Regions from separate parts of the Paenibacillus sp. 2003 genome, predicted to be linked through region 1. Evidence: predicted binding sites of a transcription regulator. Region 1 holds the regulator's gene; each other region holds the start of a gene.
The links. The regulator NrdR, encoded in region 1, represses ribonucleotide reductase genes. The targets are predictions, from matches to a motif close to AACACNATATATNGTGTT.
Positions count from the first base shown of each region.

Region 2: the regulator NrdR is predicted to act here: its motif matches at 1,442-1,459, upstream of J2X75_RS20010 (anaerobic ribonucleoside triphosphate reductase).
Region 3: the regulator NrdR is predicted to act here: its motif matches at 3,276-3,293, upstream of J2X75_RS02945 (adenosylcobalamin-dependent ribonucleoside-diphosphate reductase).

Region 1 is NZ_JAVDTB010000001.1:456,230-466,603, reverse strand. It holds gene J2X75_RS02275 (S-layer homology domain-containing protein) at 1-2,507, shown strand, start outside; tRNA gene J2X75_RS02270 (tRNA-Ala) at 2,728-2,800, opposite strand; gene nrdR (transcriptional regulator NrdR) at 2,986-3,453, opposite strand; gene J2X75_RS02260 (alpha/beta-type small acid-soluble spore protein) at 3,569-3,790, shown strand; gene J2X75_RS02255 (lytic transglycosylase domain-containing protein) at 3,875-4,438, opposite strand; gene coaE (dephospho-CoA kinase) at 4,435-5,031, opposite strand; gene J2X75_RS02245 (manganese efflux pump) at 5,041-5,820, opposite strand; gene mutM (DNA-formamidopyrimidine glycosylase) at 5,963-6,790, opposite strand; gene polA (DNA polymerase I) at 6,909-9,563, opposite strand; gene phoU (phosphate signaling complex protein PhoU) at 9,797-10,374, opposite strand, start outside.
Region 2 is NZ_JAVDTB010000004.1:479,922-490,295, reverse strand. It holds gene J2X75_RS20015 (histidine kinase dimerization/phospho-acceptor domain-containing protein) at 1-1,023, opposite strand, end outside; gene J2X75_RS20010 (anaerobic ribonucleoside triphosphate reductase) at 1,507-3,468, shown strand; gene nrdG (anaerobic ribonucleoside-triphosphate reductase activating protein) at 3,465-3,974, shown strand; gene J2X75_RS20000 (methyl-accepting chemotaxis protein) at 4,190-5,029, shown strand; gene J2X75_RS19995 (glycoside hydrolase family 3 C-terminal domain-containing protein) at 5,126-7,948, opposite strand; gene J2X75_RS19990 (FAD-dependent oxidoreductase) at 8,342-9,886, shown strand; gene J2X75_RS19985 (PadR family transcriptional regulator) at 10,184-10,374, shown strand, end outside.
Region 3 is NZ_JAVDTB010000001.1:603,295-613,668, reverse strand. It holds gene catA (type A chloramphenicol O-acetyltransferase) at 1-505, shown strand, start outside; gene J2X75_RS02945 (adenosylcobalamin-dependent ribonucleoside-diphosphate reductase) at 575-3,214, opposite strand; gene J2X75_RS02940 (DEAD/DEAH box helicase) at 3,741-5,504, shown strand; gene J2X75_RS02935 (YqhG family protein) at 5,508-6,689, shown strand; gene J2X75_RS02930 (hypothetical protein) at 6,894-7,850, shown strand; gene J2X75_RS02925 (YqzE family protein) at 7,983-8,201, opposite strand; gene J2X75_RS02920 (N-acetylmuramoyl-L-alanine amidase family protein) at 8,395-9,138, shown strand; gene J2X75_RS02915 (divergent polysaccharide deacetylase family protein) at 9,113-9,907, opposite strand; gene xynC (glucuronoarabinoxylan endo-1,4-beta-xylanase XynC) at 10,362-10,374, shown strand, end outside.

The sequences.
Region 1 (10,374 bases):
ATGATGAACCGAAGGTACGCGGCTATGTGGGGCCGATTAGCCATTCACCAGATTATCAGGACGGACTGGCGAGCGGTCGTTACATCGTTGTTGAGTCTGAGTTTTATTCAGAGAGCGGCGGCAGTACAACGCTGGATGGCAGCAGTAACTCGACAAAGCAGGTCTACACCCTTGTTCAAAAGGGCCAAATCGTAGTGAAAGAAGGGAATCCGCTTCACAATGTGGTTTTTGAACAGGAAAAAGTTGTGAATCCAATCCTTGATAAATTTACAACATTCACGGACAATTCGGTCAATCGTTCGCTCTACCTTCACAAGGGTGAAGACGGTAACGTGATGAAAGGATTGCCGCTGTATGTATATACCCACGGCATGTCACGCGGCGGCACAAACGCTGCGACAGACCAAAAAGCCGCCATGAAATCCGCCAACGGCTCCGTCGCTTTAATGAAAAAGATGGAACAAAATCCCGATAAGTACGCCAGCCATGTACTGAATCTTTCCTATAATGGCGTATCTGTTCCCTCCACAGAAAATGTTAAGAAGGTCATAGACGCCCTGATTGTCAGTGGTGAAGTAGATCCTAACCGTGTTTACACAGCAGGCTTCTCATGGGGCGGCCAGTATACGAATAACTTAGTTAACAGCTATCCCGGCTTGTTCGCTGCCGCCGCACCTATGGCCCCGGTAAGCGGTTCACCGAACGCTAAGGACAATGACGCTCACAACAACCTGGCCTATTGGATGTTTTTAAATGCTCATAATGTTGGTGGTTACCAGACAAACCTCAATAACTTCATCAATAACAATATGCCGAAAATGACCAACGCGAGGGCTTCGCGCTTTGAGAGTAATGAGGCTCTTACGTGGCCCTACAATCAATTTGATCAGCCGAATCTGAGGCCGAATCCGGCCAACACACCTGTTCTGGCTGATTACATAGCGCACGAAGTTGAAGCGGCGGTTCTTTACAACCAGATCACTATGGGAACTTGGAGTATAGCACCTACGGCGCAGTCCTCTAACTTGCCGGCTTGGAACAATGACTACACAGACGTCTTTGATTGGATGTTCGCGCAGAGAAAACCGGTTGTTCCCGGTGCTCCGAGCGGCTTCAAGGCGACAGCGGGTGACGGACAGGTCACATTGAGCTGGACTGCTCCTGCTGACGACGGTGGTAGTTCGATATTGGGCTACAGAGTATGGTATGGCAACGTTACGCCGGTCACACTGGATGCGGCGGAGACCAAATATACTTTCAAGGACCTGACAAACGGTCAAGGATACAACTTCACCATCATCGCGGTGAACGCGAAGGGCGACGGCGCGGAAATCAGTGCTACGGCAACGCCGAGGAAGACAACGACTCCCACTGTGCCTGATTCTGGCGGCAATACGGGCAACACTGGAAACACCGGAAATACCGGCAACATCGGTAATACGGGCAACACCGATAATACGGACACCGGGACAGACGCTGAAACGTCGAAGTCGACCTACACAGTGAATACACCGAAGGATAAACCCGCGGTCACAGACAAAAACGGCAACACCACCCTCCCCGGTGGAGGCGAGATTGCGACCAAAGGCGGGACGAAGATTAAGGTACCCGAAGGCACAACGATAGACTCAAACGGTAAAGTAACTATCCCGGCAGACAAGAGCGCCGAAGTGACACTACCCGGCGGCAACAGCACAGTGACCATTTCGGGCGGCTCGACGATCGCGAGCGACGGTACGGTCACAGTAGGCGGCAAAGACGCGCATGTGAACCTATCAAACGGCAACCAGGTGTATTTCCACGGCGGATCGAAGATACGGAGCGGCGGAGCGGTTGTGGTAGGACCAAGTGGCGCAAGAGTCGGCTTAGACAACGGTATATCGCTGAACATCCGTGAGGGTACGGAACTGGCGTTTGATGACGCCACCCCACTGGGCTTCCTCGTGATATCAGGCAATCCTTTCACGGATGCCAACATGGACGACTGGTTCTTCAACGATATAAATTTCGCCTACACTTACGATCTTTTCAACGGCACGACGTCCACGACGTTCTCACCGGGCACCGCAATGACGCGTGCAATGTTCGTGCAGGTACTGGCCAATCTTGAGAACGTAAACCTTTCCAGCTACACAAGTTCCCGCTTTAGCGACGTGACGGACGGACAGTGGTACACGGCGGCAACCGAGTGGGCGGCCGAAAAAGGCATAGTCAACGGTACAAACGCAGACCTGTTTGACCCCAATTCACCGATGACGCGCGAGCAGATGCTCGTGATACTGTACAATTACATGAAGTACAAGGACTATGAGATACCTGAAAGCCACTCTAAATCCTTCACGGACGAGAGTGAGATCAGCTCCTGGGCGTTGGAGGCCGTTCAGGCGCTACAAGGCAACGGCATTGTATTAGGCAAACCGGGCAACTTTTTTGCTCCCAAAGCCACCGCCACCCGCGCCGAAGTAGCCACAATCGCTGTACGGTTCGTTGAATATCTGGCTAATTGAAAGCGTATACAGAATTAAGGTGACCCCTCCCGGCTGGACAATATCTAGCCGGAAGGGTCTCCTTATTTTCAAACTGCACTTTTTTTGACATCTAGAATATTCGTCCCCAAGCTCGTCCCCAAATCCAAAAATTCTAATTATTTAATTAATTAATGCATGTGTCTGATTTATTTCACCACAAAAAAACGCCATCACAATAATGTGATGGCGTTTTTAATTATGGAGCCTAGGGGGATCGAACCCCTGACCTCATCGCTGCCAGCGATGCGCTCTCCCAGCTGAGCTAAGGCCCCAGGATATGAAATAGATAACTTGTCCAACACTGCTACGTTCCACAGGCGACTCCTATATCATATAAAATCCAGCTTTCGCTGTCAATCAATTTTTCAAGATCCAAAGTGATTGGAGAAGAACAACCGATTTCACTGGCACACACGGACTGGAACTCCAGACTGCTCTTCTCCCATTACCAACTTCACTAATCCTCCAGAACGTCTTTGGACAACAGGGATTTCAGTTCTTTCATGAACATATTGATATCTTTGAACTGGCGATATACCGACGCGAAACGAACATATGCCACTTCATCGACTGGAAACAACTGTTCCATCAATAGTTCACCAATCTGGCGACTCTCCACTTCAGCATCAGCTGTATTACGCAGAGATTTCTCCACTTCAGATACCATCATCTCCAGAGTCTCAACGGAGACTGGACGTTTCTCACAGGCACGAATAAGCCCGCGGAGAATTTTGTCCCGGCTGAACTCTTCACGACTGCCATCTTTCTTAATGACGATAAGTGGAGTCTCCTCAATCATCTCAAACGTTGTGAATCTTCGGGCACACTGCTCACACTCCCGGCGACGACGAATGGATTTTGCTTCGTTGGCCGGACGCGAATCAAGCACTTTGGTACCCATATAACCGCAATAAGGACACTTCAAATCAGATCACTTCCCACGTTTTACTTTTACCACATATTCCCTGTCTTGATTTTGTAATGAAAAATGCATTGCCGAGACATAATACTTTTACCAACTCACGAGGAGGTGAACAGCAATGGCACAAAGCAACGGTAACTCCAACAACCTGGTGGTAACTAAAGCTTCCGCAGCACTCGAGCAAATGAAATATGAAGTTGCTCAAGAACTCGGAATCAGCATCCCACAAGACGGATACCAAGGTAACATGACTTCTTACGAGAACGGTTCGATCGGTGGATACATCACGAAGCGTCTGGTAACAATTGCAGAACAGCAATTGGCAGGTCAATACCAATAATATCTGCATCGTAATACGTTACACAGAGGAGCATGGAGCGGCCGGTGAATAACCGGCCTGCTCTGTGCTTCTACTTATATATACTCAGAACGTATTATAGATCTTTACATACTGATTATAATAGTAAATGACCCTTTGTACATAGTGACGCGTCTCACCAAATGGAATATCTTTCACTGTATCGATCGAGCCATCCCATACACCGTCTCTAAGCCAACTATTTACCTTGCCTGGACCTGCATTATAGGCAGCGATCATGACCACTTCATTGCCCTCAAATTGATCGGACAGATTCCGCAGATACCATGTGCCTAACTGAATATTACGTTCAGGCTCGTGCTTCAATTCCTCCAACGAAGTGTCGGGAATTTTGGCTTGTTCCAGTATCCAGTTCGCCGTGTCCGGCATTAGCTGCATGAGCCCGATGGCACCGCGTTTGGATTCCTTGCTTGTCTTGAAATTGGTCTCCACTTTGATAATGGAAGCAATCAGAAACGGATCAACCTCATAGCTCTGAGATTGGGCACGAATCTCTTCCTTATAATGAATCGGATAGAACCATGCCATCCAGTTTGTATTCAGAAACAACACCAATACAAAGGACACAAACATCAACAGCAGGACACGTTTCTTGCGCAATATTTTCATAACAAACCCTTACGCTGTAGATATGAGTCAATTTGCTGCTCCGTCTCAGTCCATAAACCGCTGTTATCGATGACAATGTCTGCCAGCTGCTTTTTGCGCTCAATATCCATCTGTACATCCATCCGGGTCTCAGCCTGTGCTGCAGTCATTCCATCCCGACTCATCAATCGATCTCGTTGCACTAATCTTGGAACATATACAACCATGACTTCCTCGAAACCATCCTCCAGACCCGATTCGTACAGCAAAGGGATATCAGATACCACAAGTTTATCCGGATGTTGCAACGCGTATGCAGCAGCCCGTTCACGCATCTCTTTACGGATTGCCGGATGTGTGATAGCCTCCAATGCCTTTCGTTCTTCTGGTTGTTGAAAAACAATACTTCCAAGCTTTTTCCGATCCAGTGTTCCATCTTCGTTCAGTATGGCTTGTCCAAACCGCTTAACAGCGGCGGCCAACACGGGATGCCCGGGCATCATAACTTCCCGGGCAATAACGTCTGCATCGATGAGCAACGCTCCCTTACTGGCGAGATAGGCGGAAACACTACTTTTGCCTGTCGCGATCCCGCCGGTTAAGCCTATATTCATCGTTTCACCTCATAACAGCTTCATTATTCCCATAATCATTAACAATAGTGCTGGCAATACAGATAGTCTTCGCATCCAGCGCAGGGCTGAGAATCGTAGTCCAACCTTCATGCCGAGTGACAGAAACGCCCCACTAAACAGGGCAATAATGAGTGCCGTCCATAGCGTGGGGAATCCCAAAAGAGCCGCTCCCAGGCCTGCTCCAAACGCATCCAAAGACAGGGCAATCCCCAGCCACATCGCTTCCTGAGCAGATATACTTCCCGAGTTATCCATATCTGCCTTGGAAGGGCTGCGAAGGATCTGAATGACGACCCCCAGCTTACGCAGCTCCAGTGTAAATACCATTCGTTCGAGAGAATCACCCGAAGCCGATTGCTCCAGATCCAGTGCAAGTACCTGATTCCTGCCCTTGGAATCCGGCAGCGTCCCTTGTACGTTTTTCCCCAGCGCATTAACCGTTGTTTCTCCTGCTCCCTCAACCGTTACGATGCCTGTTTCCAGCTGTTCTTTTCCTTGCTTTCGAATAAGTTGCAACAGTGACCATGCACCAATGCCTATTAATATAACGGCGCCCACAATGGAAGCGATATCCGGTGACACGACATGGGACAACAGCACACCAACTTGCATCGACAAGGCAATAACCAATCCCGAACAGATCGAAATAACAGCGATAGATAACAGGGGAATCTTAGTCCTCCGTAACCCATATGTAATCCCGACTCCAAAACCATCTAAACTAAGCGCCAAAGCAAGCGCCAGCAATGAAATAAAATGATGCAGCACCCCGGACTCCTCCTCTGTGCGGTACTCGTGCCAACTGAAGATGCCAGTATGGGTATACGCCCGCTTATTTCTGCCATATCAGTATATGGAGGGAGGAATCCAAGGGTGCTATGATTTCATCATTTCGTTCATTCAGTTCATGTTACAGCAGCTGACAGTTCGGACAAAAATGCGTGCCACGGCCACCAACCACCGTTTTTTCAATTAACGTACCACAAGTTGTACAAGGTTCTGATTTGCGTCCATAGATTTTCAGTTGATGCTGGAACATCCCCATCTCACCCTGTCCATTCACATAGGACTTAATGGACGATCCACCTGCATTCACTGCATCTTGCAACGTAGCCACAATCGCTTCATGGAGCACCGTTAACTGAGCTTCAGTCAGTGTCTTGGCGATGGTCTCGGGATGGATACCTGCGCGAAATAGAGCCTCGTCCACATAAATATTCCCGATACCGACCACATATGCCTGATTTAAAAGTACAGCCTTGATTTTGGTTGTACGCTTGCCAACCGCCTCGCGGAATGCAGTTACCGTAAAGGCTGGATCAAGCGGCTCCAGTCCCAGCTTCAGCAAAGGTTTGGACACCAGTTCCTCACCTGCATTAAACAGATGCATCGTACCGAACTGACGCACGTCCTTATAACGCAATTCCGTACCATCATTAAAATGGAAGATCACATGTGTATGTTTCTCCACATCTTCATGCTGCTCGTACACACCGTACCTTCCTTCCATCCGCAGATGGGAGACAAGCACCAGCCCGTCCAGCAAAATACGCAAAAACTTGCCGCGGCGCTCCACCCCAATGACGGTATGTCCTGCGAGTTCCATTGCAAATGCATCTATGTCGTCCGGCCGCTGAATAATCCGCGGCAAGCTAACGGTAACATGATCAATCGTTTTGCCCACAATAAGTTGATTCAATGTTCTTCTGACTGTTTCGACTTCCGGTAATTCCGGCATGATGTTCTCACCTCCCCTATATTATAACGGAAGATGGCGCTCAGCGGGACCCTTTTCTTATATCTCAAACATGGAAAGGCCTTTTGTAAAATACCGGAAAAACCGCGCGGCGCTTGATTTATTTCGCTTCGTACCAGTTATCACCGAAGCTGACTTCTGCTTTCAGCGGAACCGACAGTTCCAATGCTTTTTCCATAACAGAAGGCACTAACTCTTTCATCAGTTCCAATTCATCCGCAGGCACTTCGAATACAAGTTCATCGTGCACCTGAAGCAACATACGGCTCTTCAACTTGCGTTCCCGCAGCGCTTCATCCATCTGTACCATGGCCAGCTTGATGATATCTGCCGCTGTTCCCTGAATCGGTGTATTCATCGCCGTACGCTCTGCGAAGGAACGCAGATTGAAGTTACTGGCATTAATCTCTGGCAGGTAACGACGTCGTTCCAACAGCGTTTTGACGTAACCATCCTGACGAGCTTCCTTCACAATGTCATCCATATATCGGCGGACACCCTGGAACACTTCAAAATACTGATCAATAAACTGCGCAGCCTCTTTACGTGTAATATGCAGGTTCTGTGATAAACCATAATCACTTATTCCATACACGATACCAAAGTTAACTGCCTTGGCGGAACGACGCATATCCCCATCCACATCCTCAGGCTTCACGCCGAATACATCCGAAGCGGTCTTTGTATGAATATCCATATCATTGACAAATGCTTCCTTCAAGCGCTCATCGTCCGAAATGTGTGCCAGTACACGCAGTTCAATCTGGGAATAGTCTGCCGCCAAAATGGACCATCCGGGTTCGGAAGGAACAAATACCTTCCGGATTTTGCGACCTTCTTCCATCCGAATCGGAATGTTCTGCAAGTTCGGGAATTGACTGCTAAGTCGTCCCGTTGCAGCAATGGTCTGACGATAATACGTATGCACCTTGCCATCCCGATCGGATATCTCTTTGAGTAATCCTTCCACATAAGTGGATTGCAACTTGGCAAGCTGACGATATTGCAGAATATGCTTAACCACATCATTATAAGGAGCCAATTTCTCCAATACTTCCGCATCTGTGGAATAACCCGTTTTTGTTTTTTTCACCACTGGCAAGCCTAGTCTATCAAATAAAATCTCACCCAGTTGCTTCGGTGAATTCAGATTGAATTCTGTCCCTGACAACTTGTAGATTTCAGCCATGAGTCTGCTGATATGCTCTTCAAATTCACTTCCCAGCGCCTGCAGATCGGTTGTGTTAGCCTTAATCCCCTGCTTCTCCATATCTGCCAGAATACGCGACAACGGCATCTCCAGTTCATGGAACAGTGAATTCATCTCATCTGTTTCCAGCACCTGCTCCTGAAGTGGAATAATGGCTGCTACTGCAGCAGCTTTGCGGCACAGGAAATCACCCAAGATCTCCACTTCGGGTACCTTGTACTTGGCCCCTTTGCCCATAACCGTGTCATCCTCCACAAGTGACGGCAGACCATACTTGGTCGTAAGTCCACTAATCGTCTGGTTGGATTCCGTTGGATCAAGCAAATATGCAGCCAGTTGTACATCAAATGACGCACCAGCAAATTCAATGCCATGTGCATGAAGGGCCAGGTCTACGCGATGAAGATCATATCCGCGCTTCGGCTGGTCTGAATTACCAAGCCATGCCCGCACTGGAGCCGCAGCTTCAGAATGAAGCAATTCGGGAGATATGAACGTATATGTTCCAGCAGAACCTACAGCTAGTCCAATCAATTTCGCTTGGTGCGGGTTATCCCCATGTGTCTCCACGTGGAGGACATCAATGGAATCCAGTGAACTGAACAGCTCACTGATGTTGTCCTCTGTTGCAATGGAAGACTCCACCTCGGCAGCAGGGACCGCTTCCTGTTCAGAACCAATGCTGCCACTGAACGACAGGCGTTCGAGCAAGGATTTGAATTCCAGCTTCGCCAATGCAGGGCCAGCATGTTCTTCTTTTAATCCCGCAAATTGCATATCCTCCCACGTCTGCTCCAGCGGAACTTCCCGGTGAATCGTCGCGAGTTGTTTGCTCATCCGGGCATCTTCGGCATGGGCCTCGATCTTTTCTTTCATCTTGCCTTTCAGCTCACTTGTGCCATTCAGCACATCTTCTACCGATCCGAACTGGTGCAGCAGCTTCAACGCTGTTTTCTCTCCGACCCCGGGAATACCCGGAATATTATCGGACGCATCGCCCATCAGGCCCTTGAGATCAATGATTTGCAGCGGCGTCAGACCATAACGCTCTTTAATCTGAGCAGGATCATACAGCTCAATATCGGTTACCCCTTTGCGCGTCAGACCGATATGTACATTTTCGGAGGCGAGCTGCAACATATCTTTGTCACCCGATACAACGAGCACCTGTCTGCCCGCTTCATCTGCGCGTTTGGTTAACGTTCCGATGATGTCATCCGCTTCGAATCCAGCCAGCTCAAACTGAGCGATGCCAAGTCCTTTCAGCAGTTCTTTGAGCAAAGGGAATTGCTCTGACAACTCTGGTGGTGTTTTCTCCCGTCCACCCTTGTATTCCTGATACCCTTCGTGGCGGAACGTGATTTTGCCTGCATCAAATGCAACCATGACATGTGTAGGCTTATGCTCTTCAAGCAATCTCAGCAGCATCGTGGTGAAGCCATATACCGCATTGGTATGCAGACCTTTCGAGTTGGTCAGAGGCGGCATTGCAAAAAACGCCCTGTAAATAATGCTATTTCCATCTATGAGAATAAACTTGTCCATTCCAGCACCTCGCGTATTATATGGTCAACCTCTTCAATTTACATCTACTCTCATGATACCATACCCACCTGTCACATCAAAAAGAATAGCCTCTTTCACTTCACATTTAATCGCAAAAAAGAACCTTCTCCACAGACAGCTGTACACAGTCTACCTGAGAGAAAGTCCTTTTCCATTCATATGATTGCATTACTTAATCAGCACTGATTCCCCAATTCCAAAGTAGCACTCTTCTATTGATTCAGATCCGGACGTTTACCTGTCACCAGGTACACCGTGCTCTCACCAATATTGGTTGCATGATCGCCAATACGTTCAATGTAACGTCCAACCATCATCAGCAGCATAGCCTGTGAAGCCTGATTAGGATGCTCTGTCATTAACGTGTAGAGATCACTGATCATGTGGCTGTACAGTTGATCGACCTGATCGTCCGTTTGAGCCATTTTATAGGCCAGGTCTGTGTTTTCTTTCAGGAAAGATTCGATGGATTCATCAATCATGGATTTCACGATTTCTGCCATTTGCGGGATATCCACCAGAGGTTTTATCAGCTTCTGTCCATCCATCCGGAGTGTCACCTTCGCCACATCGAGCGCAAGATCTCCCATACGCTCCAGGTCACTGGAAATTTTGAATGCCACGATAATACGTCTGAGATCCTTCGCCACCGGCTGTTGTGTGATGATCAGTTTGGAGCCAAGTTCCATAATTTTGTCTTCAAGGGCATTCAGATTCGCATCATTCTTGATGATGACCTGAGCTTTCTCCGCGTTCATCGTTTGTAAACTCTCAATAGCACCATCCAATG
Region 2 (10,374 bases), on a different contig from region 1:
TGTACCGGTCTCCTCCAATTCTTCTCCGTTCACCACTGCTGTGATCAGAACCGAACCTTCACGCGTTGAATCGAGAGCATATTGAATGACGTGTGCAAGCAACTGTCCAATCTTGACTTCATCACCAACAAACACTTGAGATACATTCAGTTCAAGATTTAATCCCAGCTCAATGTTCTTGCCTGTCGCAATACCGGCATAGAGATACACGGTATTCTCAATGGTACCTACCAGATCAAACGGGTCATCATGTATAACCGTTTTACCCGCTTCATTAATGTTGAAATTCATCATATTATTCAGCAAGGAAAGCAGAATATTACCGCTTGTCTCAATCATGTTCACATATTCGGACTGCTCCTCGGGCATATCCGGTGTGCGCATCAGATCTGTCAGTCCCAAAATACCGTTCAAGGGATTGCGAATCTCGTGACTCATCAACTTCAACATCTGTGTTTTGGTCAAGGCCTCAGATTCGGCACGTTCTTTCTCTGCCTGGAGCTGTTCTTGCATTTGTTCCGAATCACTTAATTTCCGCTCCTGAACATGCAACGTGCTTTCCAGATCAACAACATAACCCAGGAATACAGCCATCGCCTTCAGTGTCTTCATATCGGTTTCGCTGATCACATAACCAGGATCATCCATCAGACAGATGGTGCCATATGTTTCGCCCGATCTTCTCATAATAGGCACGCCCACGAAGAAGCGATTGCCAAGTCCGCTCGTAACGCTCATGGATCGAGTCATCGGATGTTCACATGTATCCGGGATCGTAAGAACACTACCGTTGTCTCTTAATACCAGGCTGCAATATGAATCCGTAAATGGAAGTGCACTGCCTTTAACAACTAACTCTTCCGTACGATTAAAGGCCTCCAAAATGACATTGGTCACCCCGTCATTTGTGGCAACAAAGATGGTATTGACCTTCAAAATACCGCTTAATACGTCTACGATATGGGCCGCAGCTTCCTTTATATCTTCATAGAAGCCTCTCGTAATGCCTTCTGCCGTCCCCATGATCCACCCCTTTTGTCTTAGCTGCACTTTCTAATCTGTATATCAGAATGTTTAATCACGTACAAGGGTTCACCAAGAATCCGAATAGCTGTCACAATCTATACTTATATGATTAACACCGTAGAAGTAAAAGAGAATCATTCTGCCTGCCGATAGCCCGTTGTCGGACAAAAGCAGGTCTTGAACTGATAGTTTAAAAACGGAAAATGTATTGCAAATTGCCTTTTCAGATTGATTAAAGTCCATCTTGTCCGACTTCGTATAATTATCCTTGCAGGATAACTAGCAATTATACGCTTCTACTCAGACTTTGGGAACCTTTATCCGCAGCAATTAAAGGAAAGTCCACTTTGCCCACTACGTTGTGTGACCATTATCACACCCAAAAAACCACATATAGTTTATAAATGGATAATACGAATCTACATATAGTATTTAACGTGAATTGAATGATACCCAAAATCATTTTAGGAGGAACCTTACATGAACATGCTTGAGTATGCCACTCCACCGGCATCCGATCTATTATCCGACCTGGGAAGACGAATTATTGGCGCAGAAGACGCCGATACGCTGAGGGAAAATGCGAATCTGAACGGTGACTCCTTCAGCGGTAAGATGAGCAGGCTCGGTTCGGAGACAGCCAAGTGGCATGCTCTGCGTCATGTGTTGCCAGAAGAGCTTGCCCAAGCTGTGGAGAATGGGGATCTGTATGTACACGATCTGGATCAGTATGCACTTGGAACGACCAACTGCATCTTTATTCCGTTTGACCGTCTCCTTGCTGCGGGCTTCAATACAGGCAACGGATCGGTTCGCACACCTCAGACGATCATGTCTGCAATGGCACTGGTTGCGATCATCTTCCAATCCCAGCAGAACAGTCAATATGGCGGTGTATCGGCCAATAAGATTGACTGGGATTTGGCCCCTTACGTACAGCGATCGTTCCGCAAACATTATCGCAAAGGGCAACGCCTTTTTGGTGAGCATACCCTGCTCGAGGATGAACAACTTCATCTGGACAGCATCGAAGCGAAGAATCAGTGCCCGCGCGCATATGCCTTCGCCTATGAAGAGACTGAACTGGAGACAGGACAAGCTGCTGAATCACTGATTCACAACCTGAATACGATGAGCAGCCGGGCAGGTGGTCAGATTCCATTTACTTCACTGAACTATGGATTATGTACATCAGCAGAAGGTCGGTTGGTATCACGCTCATTGTTGGAAGCAACCATTCGTGGCCTGGGCAACGGGGAGACTCCCGTGTTCCCTCAACATATTTTCCAGTGCAAACAAGGGATCAATCAGGCTCAAGGTGAGCCGAACTATGATTTGTTCCGGCTCGCAGTCACCTGTTCATCCCGGCGGATGTATCCTAACTTTGTCAATGTGGATGCCTCTTTTAATCTGCCTTTCTATCATCCGGAAGATCCGGATACGATCATCGCAACTATGGGATGCCGCACACGTACACTGGCTGACCGGTTTGGTCGCAATCGTCAAAGTGGTAAAGGTAACCTGTCCTTCAACACCATTAACCTCGTCAAGCTCGGCATCCGATTTGGCATCTGCCAAGGTGCCAGAGCTGTCGCTGACCGGGCCGGATTCTATACTGCTTTGGAGTCGGTTATGCATAATGCCGCTTCCGGCCTGCTGCACCGCTACCGAATTCAGACAGCACAGCCTGCCAAGGCATCGGACTTCATGATGCGGGAAGGTGTATGGGAAGGTGGAGAACAGCTTGGTCCGAACGAGCCGGTTGCCGATCTATTAAAGCATGGAACGTTATCTCTTGGTTTTATCGGTCTCGCGGAATGTATGACAGCTCTCTATGGGCGCCATCATGGGCAGGACCCTCATGTACACCGCGAAGCGCTCAACATTATTCGGACCATGAGAGAGTTCTGTGACCGGATGAGCGAGCAGCATAACTTGAATATCACACTGTTTGCCACACCTGCTGAAGGGTTGTCCGGCAAATTCACGAAGATCGACAGAGAGCGATACGGCCTCATTGCTGGGGTTAATGATCGTGAGTATTATACGAACTCATTCCACATCCCGGTATATCACACTCTTCCAGCTTATCGGAAGATTGAACTGGAGGCCCCGTTCCACACGTTATGTAACGCGGGTGCAATCTCCTATGTGGAGCTTGACGGAAACGTTCGGGCCAACACCGCAGCTTTCCTGCGAATTGTGCAGTATGCACTGGCACAGGATATCGGTTATTTCTCCATTAATCATCCGATTGATCGCTGCCCTGCATGTGGTTATGAAGGCGTCATTGGGGATGTATGCCCAGGCTGTGAAGCCCACGAGAACCATGTACACTTCCAGCGATTACGCCGCGTAACTGGCTATCTGACCGGAGATTACAAAGTACGCTTCAATGCTGCGAAGCAGGCCGAAGTGCAGGATCGGGTGAAGCACCGGTGAATCTATATGGTTACATTCCGGAATCGGTGAATGAAGGGACAGGCCTGCGTGCCGTGTTGTTCATCAGCGGATGTCGTCACGCCTGTCCGGGCTGCTTCAGTCCGGATTCATGGAGCTTTCGAGCGGGTGAGCCCTTTACAGAGGAGCGGCAGCAGCAGATTCTGCATGAAGTGACGACCCATCCATTGCTGGATGGCGTTACGTTGTGTGGTGGTGATCCCTTTTTCTCGGCAGCAGAATGTACGTCCTGGGTCCAGCAGCTCCGTGCTGCACGTCCTGATTTGACGGTATGGGCCTACACGGGATTTGAATATGAAGAACTGATTACCGACCCTGCGAGAGCAGAGCTTGCCCGGTTATGCGATGTGATTATTGACGGTCGATACGTTGAAGCGGAGCGTGATGTCTCCCTGCCCTTCCGCGGCAGTCGAAATCAACGTTTGATTGATGTCAGTGCAACACTAGCCACTCGAACCATCGTTACAATGCAGCTCAGTATGCTGTAAACATTGGTTTTATTCCCCTCACCAACTAACAAGGCACGAGCCCCAGCGGACTCGTGTCTTTTTGGCGTATAGCGGTCTTCTTTAAGAAATAGGTTTTATCCATTCTCTCTATTTTCTTCTCTATTGCATGACGATATATAATATAGGTAGTTATTAAGTTAGCATTTAAAATTTAACTGTTTACATAAGGTAACCAGGGAGGAATCATCTTTTATATGGATATTGTTCAAGCATTAATTACATGTATGCCTTTCTTTCGAGATACAATTCGTCAGGATGTAACCCTCTCCGTTATTGATCATGAGAAATTCCTATATTTCTCAGCAGGGGAATCGTTAAAACAACTGAATTATCAACCCGGCGATCCTCTATTGGATGGAAATCGAAATTTTGCTGATCTCAACGGCGGTACAGTCAAACGATTCGATCACTACCCTAAAGATTTATTCGGCATTCCTTTTGACGTGGCTTTCATTCCTATTAAAAATGAACAAGGTGAAGTCATCGCCCTGTTTAACCTGCTCTACAGTATGGATGATCAGGAGCAACTGCAACAACTTATGGATGCTACCGAAAATCTGACTAACCAGTTAATTGACAGTGTACAGCACGTAGCCGCGCACTCCGAAGAACTAAGTGCCACAACCGAAGAGATCCGGAACAACTCCAAACAAGCCGTACAGAAATCAGGAAATGTAACTCAAGTTGCCAGCTTTATTCGAGAAATCTCCGAACAAACCAATCTGCTCGGCTTGAATGCAGCCATTGAAGCTGCTCGTGTAGGTGAAGCAGGTGCAGGTTTTGGCGTTGTTGCCAAAGAAATTCGCAAACTGTCTGTGGATACCAAAGAAGCAACGGCCCGTATTGAAGATTCTCTTCTCTCGGTTCGGCAATCCATTCAAGGCATGGAGAATGAACTTGGTGAGATCACTGCAAGCTCCCAAGAGCAGGCTGAACTCGTAAACAATTTCATGAGTACAATTGAGCAACTGAATGAAACCAACAAACAATTGAAGCAATTTGTGCAAAAAATGATTACGTTTGACGGAAAATAAAAATACGTTTAATGGACAATACAAGCACGGCTCATAGTAAACAACCAAACAAAAGCCTCCGAATACATTCGGAGGCTTTTTCATGAGTTATTTGACTTAACGAATCTCGAAGTGACTGATGCGCACGCCTGCAGACAACACAATGTATACATCCTGCGCACCTGATGCACCTGTGAGTTCCGCCTTCACGGTAGACCACTGCTGGGCTTCACCTTGCGCCAGTTCCACACGTCCTGCGAGCGTACCGTCTGGTGAACCGAGTCGAACTTCTAACACAGCACCTGCTTGTTCTGCGGAGACTCGCACTTCAATTGCTGCTGCCCCACTACCCAGATCGGCATCCTTGAAAGCAATCCATCCTTGCTCTCCAACTACACGGACAGCACTTCCGCCCTCTTTGCTCTCATCCAGATCAACACCCAGGTAAGCATCATAATTCTCAGCACGAGTAGCCACACCCAGATTACGGGCAGGGATCGTCTCTCCTTCTACCGTCAGGTCTGCAACCAGCTGAACATCAGAGGATGACTTGGCAACCATGATGGAGTAAGTTCCACTTTCCACGACATACCGATCACGAGTTACATCCCAGATTGCCAGTTCCTGAACAGGCAAGGTGAAGCTGACTTTAGCTGTACCTCCCGCTTCGATATGAAGACGACGGAATCCTTTTAACGTTTTGAGTGGACGTTTCACCCGGGATTTGCCTGCACGAACGTACAACTGTACAACCTCGTCACTGGCAATTGAACCGGTATTGGTTACATCTACAGTTACCGTAACGCTGCCCTCTGTACCCACTTGAGTTGGGCTAAGTTCCAAATTGCTGTATTTAAACGTTGCATACGTCAGACCATGTCCAAACGGATACAATACATTACCTTCAAAATATTGATATGTCCGACCGGATTGAATGATATCGTAATCCTTGATGTCGGTCAGTTGATCTGCTGATTGTACCCATGTCATGTTCAAACGGCCTGCTGGCGCATAGTCGCCATAGAGTACGTCTGCTACTGCATTACCCAGTTCCTGTCCTGCGTGTGAAGTGTACAATACCGCCGGGATGTTCTCCTGAACCCAATTCGATGTGAATGGATAACTGCCCACGATAACGACTACCGTGTTCGGGTTCGCGGCATAGACCGCCTCAACCAGACGTTGCTGGGATTCGGCGAGATCCAGACTTGGACGGTCAATCTCTTCTTTCCCGTTTACAAGCGGATTATTACCGACAAAGACAATTGCCGTTTCTGCAGCCTTGGCAGCTTCTACTGCTTCCTCAAGTCCATTCACAACCACATCCTGCTTGAACGTCTCTGTGGGACCGAAGGTCTTCAGATCTTCAGACACTGCCAATGCGTCGTTTCCACCATTTGGTGCAGTCACCGTTTTGCCATTCCATGTGGTGAGGCCTACACTGCCATCCTCTTGTGGCAACAGGTGGAATACTTCCTTCACGAACCAGCCATACACTTCATCTGCGGAAGCCGTTACGGTCTCTTCATCAGTCGTTAAATATTTGCCGTTGCTTTCGGCCTGCAAGGTATAACTTCCGAAGCCCCAGTCGGACACCATAAACGTCTCCGCTTCTCCCGAAGCAACAACAGCTGATTTCTCACCATCCGCCACTCCAATCTTCTTCCCATTGGCTACAGAAGTTAACGTGATGCGGTCATTACCATCATTGAACACCACTTGGTCGCTACCTACTTTGCCACGGATTGCTTCAAGTGGGGTTACGTTATACGGCATGGTGCCTGCATACCAGTCACGATAGACCGTTCCGCCCAATTGACCAATTACAGCCACTTTCCCTGCTTTTGTTTTGTCCAGCGGGAGCGTGCCTTTGTCGTTTTTGAGCAACACTACTTGTTCTCTCGCGGCTCTGAGCGACAGTTCTTTTGCTTTATCTGTCATCATGGACTCTTCACCAATAGCAGCGTACGGGTTGCCTTCTTCCGGATCGAACTCGCCAAGACGGAAACGCACACGGAACGTATTAAACAACGCTTTGTCGATGTCATCCATCGTGAGTGTACCTTGTTCCAATCCTTCACGCAGTGCCTGTTTGGATAGCTCAGCATCATCGGTGATACTATCAATTCCTGCCTTCACAGACTCTACCGTACCTGGTGTGTGTGAATCATAGTATTTATGATCGTTCTTGATGCCCATGACGTCGCCTGCATCACTGACAACGAAACCATCCATGCCCCATTCGCCTTTGACAATCTCGTTCACAAATGGATGCAACAACGCTGGCGTACCATTAATGGAGTTGTACGCAGTCATCATGGACTGTGCGCCGCCTTCCTTAAATGGCTTCTCGAACGCTTTAAGATAATATTCACGCATGTTGCGTGGATCAATGCTGGACGAACCGCTTCCACGATCTACTTCGTTATTATTGGCGAGGAAATGCTTCAAGGTAGCGACCGCTTTGTAATACTTTGGATGGTCGCCCTGAATTCCTTTGACCAATGCTGTTGTCAGCTCGGCTGTCAGTTCCGGATCTTCACCATAAGCCTCTTCATTCCGTCCCCAGCGCGGGTCACGTTCCATATCCACTGTAGGTGCCCATAACGTAAGACCGTTCACTGCCGGATTTCGTTTATAAAATACACGCGCCTCGTCTCCGAGCACGGAGCCAATCTCCTTCATCAGATCCGCATCCCATGTGCATGCCAGTCCTACCGGTTGTGGGAAAGATGTTGCTTCTCCAAGCCAGGCCAGGCCGTGTGCCGCTTCTGTACCGTGTTTGTATGCAGGCACACCCAGGCGGTCTACTGCCGGCTGATATTGCAGCATGGATTCAATTTTTTCATCTTCCGTCAAGCGGGATACAAGATCCTTCACCCGGGTGTCTAACTCTAGTGCTGTATCTTGAAACGGATATTTCGTTTGGTTGGTCGTCATATAGAATCTCCTTTGGTTATCGGTAGTTAGGACGTTTCTCAAAACTCGCTAAATTCAAAATGATAGCGAATACATACCTCAAGAAAAAGCGAGGGTTAATTCGGATGGATTTGTTCTTCCAATGGATAGATTAATCCTTTTGTAATCAACGTTTACAGGTGTATAACTCTATCATTCTTTTCAAAACCTAAAACGATTTCGGTAATCTAATCATATAGTATGTTTAGCAAAAAAAACAGAGGTGCTCGGCAGGAAATTGCGAACAGCTCTCTGCAAAATCTGAACAACACCGTTTTTTCCTGGCATAGTCTGGCAATCATGAATAAGAGTACAACGATGTGCGCTGAACAACATCCCATTCGATAGATTGAAGATAATCAAGGAGGAAAAGAAATGAGCGACAATCAGCAGCCCAAGACGGGTCTGCCCCCGGTCCCCGAATCACTGTGGCGTGCTATGCATCAATTCGATGCCTATCCAAAACTGACCGAAGATATCACCGCTGATGTAGCGATTATTGGTGCCGGTATTGCCGGCATTACTACAGCCTATTTGCTGACGCAGACGGGTATGCGTGTGGTCGTACTAGAGGCTGGAAAAGTGTTGGATGGCACGACCGGTCACACCACGGCCAAGGTATCTGTACAACACGGCGTCATATTTGATGAGATTATGCATCACTTCGGACAAGAACAGGCTCGGATGTACTATGAAGGCAATGCCGATGCCGCGAAGTGGATGCGCAATTTGGTGAAGGAAAAACAGATTGATTGCCAGTGGGCAGAGGAAGATGCCTACGTCTACATTCAATCGGAGGAAAACATCAAAAAACTGGAGATCGAGCTGACCGCCTATGACAAACTCAATATCCCTGGTGAGTGGGTAGACCCACTCCCTATTCCAGTTCCCGCTAGGGCAGGTATTCGCATGCCAGGTCAGGCACGCTTTGATCCGTTGGCCTATCTGCACTACTTGCTCGATTCCGCTGTGAAACAAGGGGTACAGATCTACGAGCATACGACAGTTACGGATGTAGAGGAAGACGCTTCACTGCATGTACGAACCTACGGCGATGGACCATCTGTAACGGCTGAACATGTCGTCGTAGCTTCTCATTTTCCCGTCTACGATCCCGGATTTTATTTCACACGATTACACGCCGAACGATCCTACGCTGTATTAGTCGAACCGGAGAAACCCTATGCGGGCGGCATGTACATCTCGGACGATAAACCGTACCGCTCCTTGCGTACCGTCTTACATGACGGTAAGGAACTTATCCTCTTTGGCGGCGAAAATCACAAAACCGGACAAGGCATCTGCACCTTCGGTCATTATGAACGCCTGGAGCAGTTTGCAGCGGAGACATTTGGTATCCGCAACATACCTTTTCGCTGGTCAGCCCAGGATCTGATCTCCATTGACAAGGTGCCTTACATTGGACCGATTACCGGAAGACATGAAAATGTTTATGTCGCGACTGGATTTGCCAAATGGGGAATGACGACGGGTACAATGGCAGGACACCTTCTTGCGGATCGCATCACTGGACGTGACAACCCTCATGCTACTATATTCGATCCGGCAAGATTCAAAGCTGATCCTGGTATAAAGAACTTTATTGTGGAGAACGCCAATGTAGCCAAGGAATTAATCTCTGGTAAAGTAGGCATTGTTCACAAAAATGTTAGCGATATTGGTGAAGATGAAGGAGCCGTCGTTCGTCATAATGGTAAGCGGGCTGGCGCCTACAAGGACACCAGTGGCAAGCTGTTTCTGGTGGATACCACCTGCACCCATCTGGGTTGCGAAGTCGAATGGAACGAGGGCGAGCGTTCGTGGGATTGCCCATGCCATGGTTCCCGCTTCGATTATGCAGGCCATGTCATTGAGGGCCCTGCTGTGGAAGACCTTAAAGTTCTGGATGCACAAGAATAACCCACATTTAGTGATTAAACCTGTAAACCAAAGAAACAAAAGTTCATCTCACAGACCGGATCGGAATCCGCCTTCAGACGGAAGTAACCGATCCGGTTTTTGCGTATGCTGAATTATAGCTAAACAGGTAGCTTCAGCTAAGCATCAGTATTAAACGAACTTATTATCGATCAATCGTGATACGGAACTATTTTAAAGTCACTACCTTGCATTAAATAGTACTGGATGCTATGATGAATTCACCACTACTGAACAATATACAATAGCGATAAATGAAGCTACGAAGGAGGAACCTGTGTGAATGTGAACATCCAGTTCAAAAAAGGAGTATTAGAGCTGTGCGTCCTGGTATTAATTAACCGCCAGGATCGGTATGGCTACGAACTGGCTCAGGCGGTCTCCAAACATATCGAAGTTGCTGAAGGTGCACTGTATCCCTTGTTGCGCCGGCTTGTGAATGACGGTTACTGCACCACCTACCTGCAAGA
Region 3 (10,374 bases), 150 kb from region 1:
TCTTATTCATATGATCTCTACGGTCGTCAATGCACACAGGGAATTCCGAACCTGTTTTGATGCCGAGGGGAGATTGGGCTACTGGGACGAAATGTCTCCGAGTTATACGATTTTTCATGAGGACGACAAGAGTTTCTCAACGATCTGGACGACATTCCATGAAGATTTCGAGACATTCCACATTCGTTATCTGGAAGATATGAGGAATTACAAAGATCACAAACAATTTGTTGCCAAACCCAATGAACCGCCAAATACATTTCCCGTTTCCAGCATTCCCTGGGTGAACTTTACTGGATTTAATCTGAATATTTACAATGAGGGAACCTACTTGTTGCCTATTTTCACGATGGGGAAATATGTTCAACAAAACGATCAAGTATATCTTCCCTTATCCGTTCAGTTACATCACGCCGTGTGCGACGGCTACCATGCTGGCGTTTTATTTAATGAACTGCAATCACTTGCAGATCGATGCCAGGATTGGTGTCAGTTAGCTAAATGACGAAAAGGCATTCCTGACTTCGTAATGGAGTCAGGAGTGTCTTTCTTTTTCTCTTTTTTCAAAAGGTATTTAATTGCACTTACTGTACCCACAGTTGCTGCATGTTTTGCAACCTTCCACATTCATCAGGGATGCCGAGCCGCATGAAGGACATAAATCTCTCGATTCGGTAAAGGTTTTCTGATCCTCCACTTGTGGATATACGCTCTTCACTTGGTTCTGTTCTTTTGTTACTCCAGTTTCGTTCTCCTGAGCGTTGCTCTGTACATGACTTTCCAATGCTTTGGCGACTGCATCAGCAATCGATTCAACCCTGTTGGCTCCGAAGCCAATCGCTCCCGAACCGCCGATTCCCTTGAGATGTTTGATCAAGAGTTCAACCTTGTGCCCATGATCTCCGTATCGAAGGAACAGAGAGCACACTCGACCGAGTGCCTCAGCCATGGCAAACACGTCCGATCCCGCTTTGCCCACGTTCAGGAAGATCTCACCCGGCGTTCCCTCCAGATCGTTGATCGTAATGTAAGCCATCCCGAATGGCGTATTGATTTTGTATGTTGCACCGCGCAGTACTTGAGGACGGCTTCTGTATTGTTTATCCAGCACTGTAGCAGAAGAAGGGGCTTGATCAGAAGAAAGAGTCTCAACATCAACCTCGCTACTGAAAGATCCAACACCTGCCTGCCCTCCAATATTATTCGGGTTATCTATTGCAGATACGGCAGTCTTCTCTCCTGCTTCCCCCGTGTTTTCATCTTCGGTCTTGGCCTCTTCCTTCTTCGACGTGGACAACACCTGCACATCCCTGCTGCCGTCGCGATATATCGTTACTCCCTTACAGCCAAGGTCAAAGGCCAGTTCGTACAGCTCAGCCGTATCCTCCACCGTAAAATCAGCCGGACAGTTGGCCGTCTTCGAGATGGAACTATCCACCCATTGCTGGATCGCAGCCTGCACCCGGATGTGATTCTCAGCCGACAGATCCATCGCCGTCACATAATAGTCTGGTAAAGCTTCACCCGGATGTTCATCCAGCCAATCTTGCGCAATGGGTACGAACTGTTCATCATAACCTAGACGGCTTTGACGGAAATACTTGAAGGCGAAATACGGCTCAATACCTGTGGATGTGCCCACCATCGTACCAGTACTTCCCGTTGGCGCCTGAGTGATCAGCGTGACATTTCGAATGCCCTGTTTACGAATGGCCTCTCCCACTTCAGGGTACGTTGCAACCATGTTTTTCATGAATCCACTCTGTAAGTACGGTTCAGCTTCGAAAGCTGGGAAAGCTCCCTTCTCTGCTGCAATCTCTGCCGATGCCAGATAGGCCTCCTTCGCCATGAATCCATACAGTTTATCCAGAAAAATAAGGGATTCAGGACTGCCGTATCGGATACGCAGCTTAATCATCAGCTCTGCCAGTCCCATGGTGCCAAGCCCAACCCGGCGTTCACGCTGCTGATTCAGTCTATTTTCCTCAAAATGATATGGTGTTGCATCGATGACATTGTCCAAAAATCTAGCCGAGATACGAGTGGTTTCCGCCAGTTCATCCCATGCCACATCATGATTCGTTTCATCATAGAATTTGGACAGATTGATCGCAGACAGATTACATACCCCCCAGCCAGGCAGACCTTGTTCACCGCAAGGATTAGTACAGATGATCGGGTTAAAGTACCAGCTGTTGGACATCTGGTTGTAGTACTCCATGAATACCACACCAGGCTCTGCCGATTTCCAGGCTGATTCAATAATGGTATGCCAGATTTCACGAGCTTTCAGCGTACGATAGTGCACCACCGAATGACCTGCGGCTTTCCACTTCTGCATATCCCCGTTCCACTCGGTGTCGTAGTCTGGATCGTTCGTATCGGGGAAAACCAACTCCCAATCTCCGTCCTGCTTGACAGCCTCCATAAATGCGTTGCTCACACATACAGACAGATTGGCATTGGTCACCTGCCCCATCGTTTGTTTCACGGTAATAAAATCAAGCACATCCGGATGCCAGTCATTCATCATGAGCATGAGCGCACCCCGGCGGCTTCCGCCCTGTTCAATCAGTCCAGTCGTATAACTGAACAATCCGCCCCACGATACGGAACCGCTGGATGATCCGTTGACACCTTTCACCACCGCTCGGCGAGGACGCAAAGAGGACAGATTAATACCCACGCCTCCCCCTCGTGCCATAATCTCCGTCATCTCGGTCAATGTCCTCATGATGCCACCCCGACTATCCTGTGGAGACGGAATGACATAACAATTGAAGAGTGTCAGCTCATCGCTTGCCCCCGCGCCCGCAGCAATGCGTCCTCCAGGTACTAACTTCCAACCTTCCAACACAGACCGGAACTTGGACTCCCACGTTGCCCGCTGATCGGCTGTGGATTCGACAGAAGCCATCGCTTTGGCAAGACGGTCCCACATCTCTTCCGGTGTTTTTTCAATGTTGAGTGTCAATTTCTCCACGTTTGTCTCGATCATCTCTCCGCTTCGAGTTCTTACCTGTACAAGCTGACCCTGACGTTCTATGATTTCGCCCACTTCCTTGGTTGGGAACTTGGGATCATCCTTAGTTAATACGAGTACCACATCTCCGACCTTGGCATGATTTGAATCAGCGTCCTTCCAGGCGTATCGGTCCAGGAATATTTTTTCGCTAAGTCCTTCTAATTGGTACGATCGTTGGTTCGATTTCATCGCTACGTTCAACCTCCCCGGATTCAAGCTCCATTTTCACTATAAGAATAAATTATGATGAAACACCACATATAGTGATTTAAATCCAGTATAATACACCATATATTGATTTTCTATATGACTTTTATCACAGACCTTATTTTATAGACTCCTCTGCTCGGACAAACTTCTTCACACACCCTCATACGCATGAATACGACATCTGTGAATTTTTTGGCACAGAAAAAACATGTGCCTTTACTAAATTTCTGGGTTCAATATAAGTTAACTATTCATTTGCACGTCAACGGAGAGGACAGAAAAAACCTGAAAAAGCGAAGCGTTCGCCTTTATCCCCGGATTTCCCCTTCAGAAAAAGGGAATCAAAGAAATCTGGGGATAACAGCGATTGGAAGGTTGTTCTGTCATCGTAGTGTTCGTGCAAATAAACTGTAGTTCAACTTGTATAGTTATGAACTGACTCTCATTCGTCCATACTATTACCTACGAATAAAACGTCATCACGTATGGCAGGGGAGGAAGCACCATGAACCGGAAAAACCCGCACCACACGAATCAACCTGTAGCCGAGCTGCCCGTTCCATTGGAATTTGATCGAAGCTGGATTAATCAATTGGAATCACGACTGGATAAAGGAGGTCCTTGGGGGGATTATCGACTCTTCCAACTGGGCATTCAAGCTGAAGAAACCAATCTGATTCCCAATTTTGACGAGATCCAGTGTTTGAAGCATCTACAAGGCCTTACTCCACTCCCTCACCAGATGGACACTGCTCGCAGAGTATTATTTGAAATGTCAGGCCGGGCCATTCTCGCCGATGAGGTGGGTCTTGGCAAAACCATTGAAGCCGGTCTCATTCTGAAAGAATATATGGTTCGGGGTCTCGTATCCAAGGTACTCATTCTCGTGCCAGCGTCTCTTGTGCTGCAATGGGTACGGGAGTTGAATTCGAAATTTGGCATCCCTGCCATTGCCCAGAAAAAGGCCTATTCCTGGCAGAATGAAGTGGTTGTTGCTTCCATGGATACAGCCAAACGTGACCCGCATAAAGATATGCTGCTGAATACCGATTACGACATGATTATTATTGACGAGGCTCATAAGCTCAAAAACAAGAAAACAACCAACTATCAATTCATGCTGAAATTGCGCAAAAAGTATTGTCTGCTGCTCACAGCTACACCTGTGCAGAACGATATGAGCGAATTGTTCAATCTGATTAACCTGCTGAAGCCCGGTCAACTGGGTCGTCAGGGTGACTTTGCGGCCAACTTTGTTGTAGACAAACGGGTTCCGAAAAATCAGGAGCAGCTTAAGAACGAGTTATCCAAAGTCATGATTCGTAACCGCCGTGGCGAAGGCCCCGTTCAATTTACCAAACGGAACGTCTCCAACGTGAATCTGCAACTATCGCCCGAAGAACAAGCGCTTTATGATGGTGTGACTTCCTTTGTCAAAGACCAGTACCAGGAAGCTGGTGGCAACCTGAGCAGCATGCTCTCCCTTGTTACATTGCAGCGTGAAGTGTGCAGCAGTCGGGATGCTGTATTCGTGACGCTGGTTAATCTGTCAAAGAAACTTCCGCTGGACTCTCCCCTTCGGGACAAGATTTGGGAACTCGTTGCCCATATTAAAGCGATCAAGGAAAATACCAAAGCCGAGAAAACAATGGAACTGATTCGGAACATGAATGAAAAAGTAATTATCTTCACTGAATACCGGGCCACGCAGGAGTATCTGCTAAACTATTTCCGCAACAATGGGCTTACGGCGGTACCCTATCGGGGTGGCATGAATCGAGGCAAAAAAGACTGGATGATGGATCTCTTCCGCGGGCGTGTGCAGGCCATGATTGCAACCGAAGCAGGTGGTGAAGGCATCAATCTGCAATTTTGCCATCATATGATCAACTTTGATCTGCCTTGGAACCCCATGCGGGTAGAGCAGCGGATCGGTCGGGTACACCGGCTTGGACAGCAAAATGACGTGAACATCTTCAATTTATCCACGACTGGAACGATTGAGGAACATATTCTGAATCTGCTGCATGAGAAGATCAATATGTTTGAGATGGTGATCGGCGGGCTGGATGTCATTCTGGAACGGTTGGAGAAGAAGGAGTCTATTGAGAAAAGTTTGTACAAAATCATGTTGGAATCACAAACTGATGAAGATATTCGCCGTAAAATGGACTCACTTGGACAATCGCTGAACTCCATTCAACGTGAGGTTGCCGATGAAGGCCCTCCCGTATCCGGGTTGTTAGATCTTCGCAAAGGAGGTAGCTAACTCATGACCATGTCTCCCCATGAAGTGCAGGCATATGTTCTCACCTATCTGGAAGCACTTGATTGTCAAATTATGGAGCGTTCCCCTGCCCATGTTACAGTCAAACTCTCGCCTGAGGCGGACAAAGCGTTGACCAATCGCCCCTATTATTGGGGGTTCGTGGAACGAACCGGAGCACCCGCTGAGACGATGTCCTTTACATTTATATTTGATCCTGACAGTTATCAGCAGGCCATTGAAGCAGCAGAAGCCAAAGCTGCACAAGCATCACCTAACGCTGCTGAAACGAATGGCGTAACCAACGGCAGTCCTCAAGGCGAGCCACCAAAAGAAACTATTCTAGGCCGTTACTTTGGTATTACGCCATCACTGCCACAGCTGGGGCCAGGACGAATATTACGTGAAGAAGTGGTGTACGGCAGTCGCAGACTGCAGCAGATTTTCGGCGCTGCCCGTGAAGGCGGTGCCTTCGTAAACCTGTTCGAACAGGCTGCCAAACGGCAATTGCGCGCTACAGCGCCAGCCGTATATGAGCCTTGGCTTGGTGTCTGTTTCAAGGTGGAATTCGCCTGTGATTTGAAACGGGAGGAATTGCATTTTCTCGGCATCTCCCTTCGCTCGGGTGAAATTATAGAGAAATTCGGCACTAAGCTGAACCGACGTGATCTTAGTCCGAGGCTTGCGGAGAACATGCATGTACAGACAGCTAAAGTTTCGTTATTTGATGCCGGAGCTGCTTTGGAATCTCATTTGACAAACCGCTTGCAGGAACTCGATTATAGCTGGGCAGAGAAAGCCCAAGAGCGGCTTGATCTGGAGCTGGACGTGTTGGACACCTACTATGAGGCGGTACTCCGAGAAGATATGCCTGAAGTAGAATCACCAGGTAACATAACCTCAGACACGGAAAATGTCCATTCTAACCGCACGCCACCTGCACCACTGAAAAAAGTTCTGGATATAACTAACGCTAAACCCATTGGAGCAGATGTAGAACTGGCGGCAGAGGCCGCAGTACCGATCGACTCCGAGACAGATGCCGAAGAAGAGAAAGCAAAACAGGCGGTAATAGATCGTGAAGCTATGAAACTGCAGTACGAGACACGCCGGACCGAGATGATCTGGCAATATGAACCCAAAGTGAAAGTGACTGCCATTAGCAGCGGCATGTTTCACTTAAGATAGACGAAGACACTACTTTTCCTGCAAATGCTGGCAAAAGTAGTGTTTATTCATGATCAGCTGCCCGACAGGTTGCGGCAACCTTTGCATAGCCTGTACCCTAGAATGAAACTAGGACCCGCTCAGGCAACGGATAAATGAAAAGTAGGTGTAAATTTGAAACGATTCTTTCATACGTGTTGGCACAACGCTCGGAAAACAACTTGTATGACCTTGGGCTTGTTCAGTTGTCTTGCCCTATTCTCTTTTTGGTCGATAGCCCATGCAGAGGAACAAAAAACGTCTTCGCTATCCCGCGCATCATCAAGAGAATATAGTCCCGAACATCATGCCATTCAGAATGAAAAGCTTGCTCCCGCTGCTGTGCAACGGTTTGCAGAGCAACAAGCTGTTACACTTGGTACAGCGAACGCCGAAGCACATTGGAAGAACGCCGATCTGGACTTCTACCCTCTGGGGCCAGGTACACATAGCTGGCTCGTACAAGCTGTATTTGAAGGCAAACCTATCGGATATATGATTATTACAGTCACAGAGCAGGGTCAGTTGATGCTTAGTGAATATGGTCATGGAGAACAGTCACCATACAACAATGAACTTCTTGGACAAGCCTTGGATCAACAACATGTGAACCTTGAGGCATTACTTGCTGGCGGAGGAGAGCTTCATCTTGGTTATGCTCTTCCCCTGCTGGCTTATTGGAAAGTGGAACAACCTAACCATCCTGCACTTTATATTGATGCTACGAACGGAGATGTACTACCGTCAGAGTTCCTGAACCTGCTGGAGGCTGATTCCAAACAGATCTCTGCCAGCATAACTGATTTGTTCACAACGCCATCTTTTTCAGTCGATCCAATTTATCTCAGACCCGTCTTTAATCCGGCTGACAATCTGTTGTGGATTACCGCCAAGCCTGTTGCTGCCAACCGGGCACAAGATGTAATACAACACGGGGAGAATCAAGGGATTGTTTTCTCAGCGGGTGATCGTAATATCGTATACGGCGGTCCTTTACCCGTTAGCGGTTATCAGCTGTGGCATACAGATCAGGAAGCAGAGTCCAGTCTATATGTAGCGCTAGGTGGAAAATCATCCATTCAACGCTTTGTCCCTTTGAGCACATTGCAGCAAGATGGTCATTTTTACATCGTAAATCCTTGATCATCAGCAAATTCTTAAGATTCGGTCAGATAACTTTAAAATTATAAACATCCACAACAAATAAGACGCCTTCCCATTATATTAAGGGATTGCGTCTTTTGGTTTAACATTAGTGAAATAGGTAAGCGATTGTCACCCTTTACCCGAAGAACTTCGTTTATGAGACTCTGTATCGAATTCTTTTTCCTTTTTCCCCACCCACAGGGATACAGCGAAAGGGATCATACCAAACCACTTCATCGCCCACGGCTCTTTCCTTTTGGTGCGGCCTTTCCTCTCATCCTTCGGCGTATCGATATAATGAACAACACGCTGCGTAATGTATTTTACCAACTCATCACTTTTGGCCATAATTCTGCCTCCTTCGCTCCTGCACATTCGCGGATCTTACGATAGTTCTATTGTGTGCAGGATGTGTACTGGTTAAACATTTTTTATTGAAAGAAGTATGAAAACCCTCAGAATGCACAGTCTAATGCCAAAGGTATCCATCGAGTCGTTAATCTGCATTCGATACCTATTTCATGAAGGAGTGTGTATTCCCATGTATAAGCTGCTGACCGCTTCGGTAGCCTTGCTAATCAGCTTCCATTGCCTTCTCATGCTGCCTCATGTCGCTTATGGAAAAGCAGCCCCGTCCCAGAACAGTCCATCCATGCTTCCGGTGACCGATGGAGATGCTTATCGCTCAAGTCATCATGCCTTTGCAGCACCCGTTATCCTGCTCGACGTAGGCCATGGCGGTATTGACGGTGGTACCTCAGCCCAAGGAGTGCTGGAAAAAGATATCAACCTGGCCATTAGCCAAAAGGTCTATCTCCTGCTTCGCAGCAAAGGTTATGCCGTTATCATCAATCGACTTGGTGATTATGCACTTAGTGATGAGAACCGCTGGCTGAACAGCCGCTCCCGTCATACCAGAGATCTTGCCCAACGTAAAAGCCTTAGCGAAGAAGTAAGTACAGATATCGTGGTCAGCATTCATGCGAACTGGAGCCCCCGATCGAATGCACACGGCCCGGTGGTACTGCACCAGAAGGAAGGCAGGAGTTACTTGCTGGCCCAATCCATTCAGGATGCCATGAACAAGTTGTACGGAACGGAGCACGGGGTCGTATGGGGCAAGCCCTTTTATATATTAAATTACGTGAAGCAACCTGCCGTCATCGTTGAAACCGGATTTTTGAGCAATGCGGCAGATCGAGCCAGAATGAATGACCCCGCTGAGCAAAAACGAATCGCCCAGTCCATTGCCAATGGCATTATTTATTACCTGTCGGTAGTGTAGGAGCAGAATGCCATTGCCACACATCTCGAACCAGATCACCGATTCCTACAAATTGAACCTGATTTTGCAGACGGGAGACGGATTCACGAATTACTGCGGATGTGTTCATCCCCGAATGACCGACATGACCAATGACAACACAGATATTCTTGTCGATCGCACGCTGAGCAGCCAGATCCAGTTGCTTGCGAATGAGTTGCTTGGAGTTTTGATCATCCAGGAAAATGTCATTACCTACAGGTGGCATATTTTTGGATACGGCCAGTTCCCCCACCACGGAGCGAAAGTTCGTACGGCTGTCTACAAAGAAGAGGCCCCGCTCCTTGCATACATCGAGCACAATTGACATGATGCGTTTGTCCGAAGTAATTTTGGAACCCATATGATTGTTCATGCCAATTGCGTGGGGCACATCATCAATCGCTTTCTCCACGCGTGAGCGGACTTCTTCATCTGTTAGATTGGATGTGATTGCACCCGGGCCCAGCCATTCAGGTCGTCCTTTCTTGGGTTCCATGGGCATGTGCACAATCACATCCATCCCCTTTTCATGTGCAGCTATCGCATCTTTCTTCGTTGTTGGCAAAAAAGGCATGACCGCTACCGTTAGTTTAACTGGCATTGCCAGGATCTCGGCCGTACCCTTCATGTCATTACCAACATCATCGATGATAATCGCTAACCGATTGTGATTCGATGTGGACTCTGAAGCTGCTACTGTTGGCCCTCCTACTGATATGCCTGCGTAAATCACAATCAAAAATGCCATAATACCTGCAGTTAATCGATAAATCTTTCTCTGTACTTTCATCATGATTCCCTCCCCGTAACTTCTGTGATCTCATTGTTTGATAATGAAGGCAGGAATATGTAAGCCAAAGCCTTCCTTAATAACGACATCCCCGCCATTGGAGACCTCTATTTCAAACGAAGATCTCCATCATTCCAGTTTTCTCCTTTGTATTCAGACAAGAACTGTCATTGAACAGTTAGAAAATAGAGATTAATTAGAAAAAATACTGTAATTTGTCAGGTTTTCAGTCTAGGAATTATTTAGTAGAATCAACACATGAAAGAATTCATGTGCTTCATTTCTTTCCTATGATTTATGGAAGGAGGTTTTGAAAGGGTTTACATAAAATAAATGCCAGGCAATCCGCTATTCTTGTTTGTTATCCCTGGTCGCGTTTTATCTATGTAACCATTTACCATTATCGAGGAGGATGAAAGTAGTGA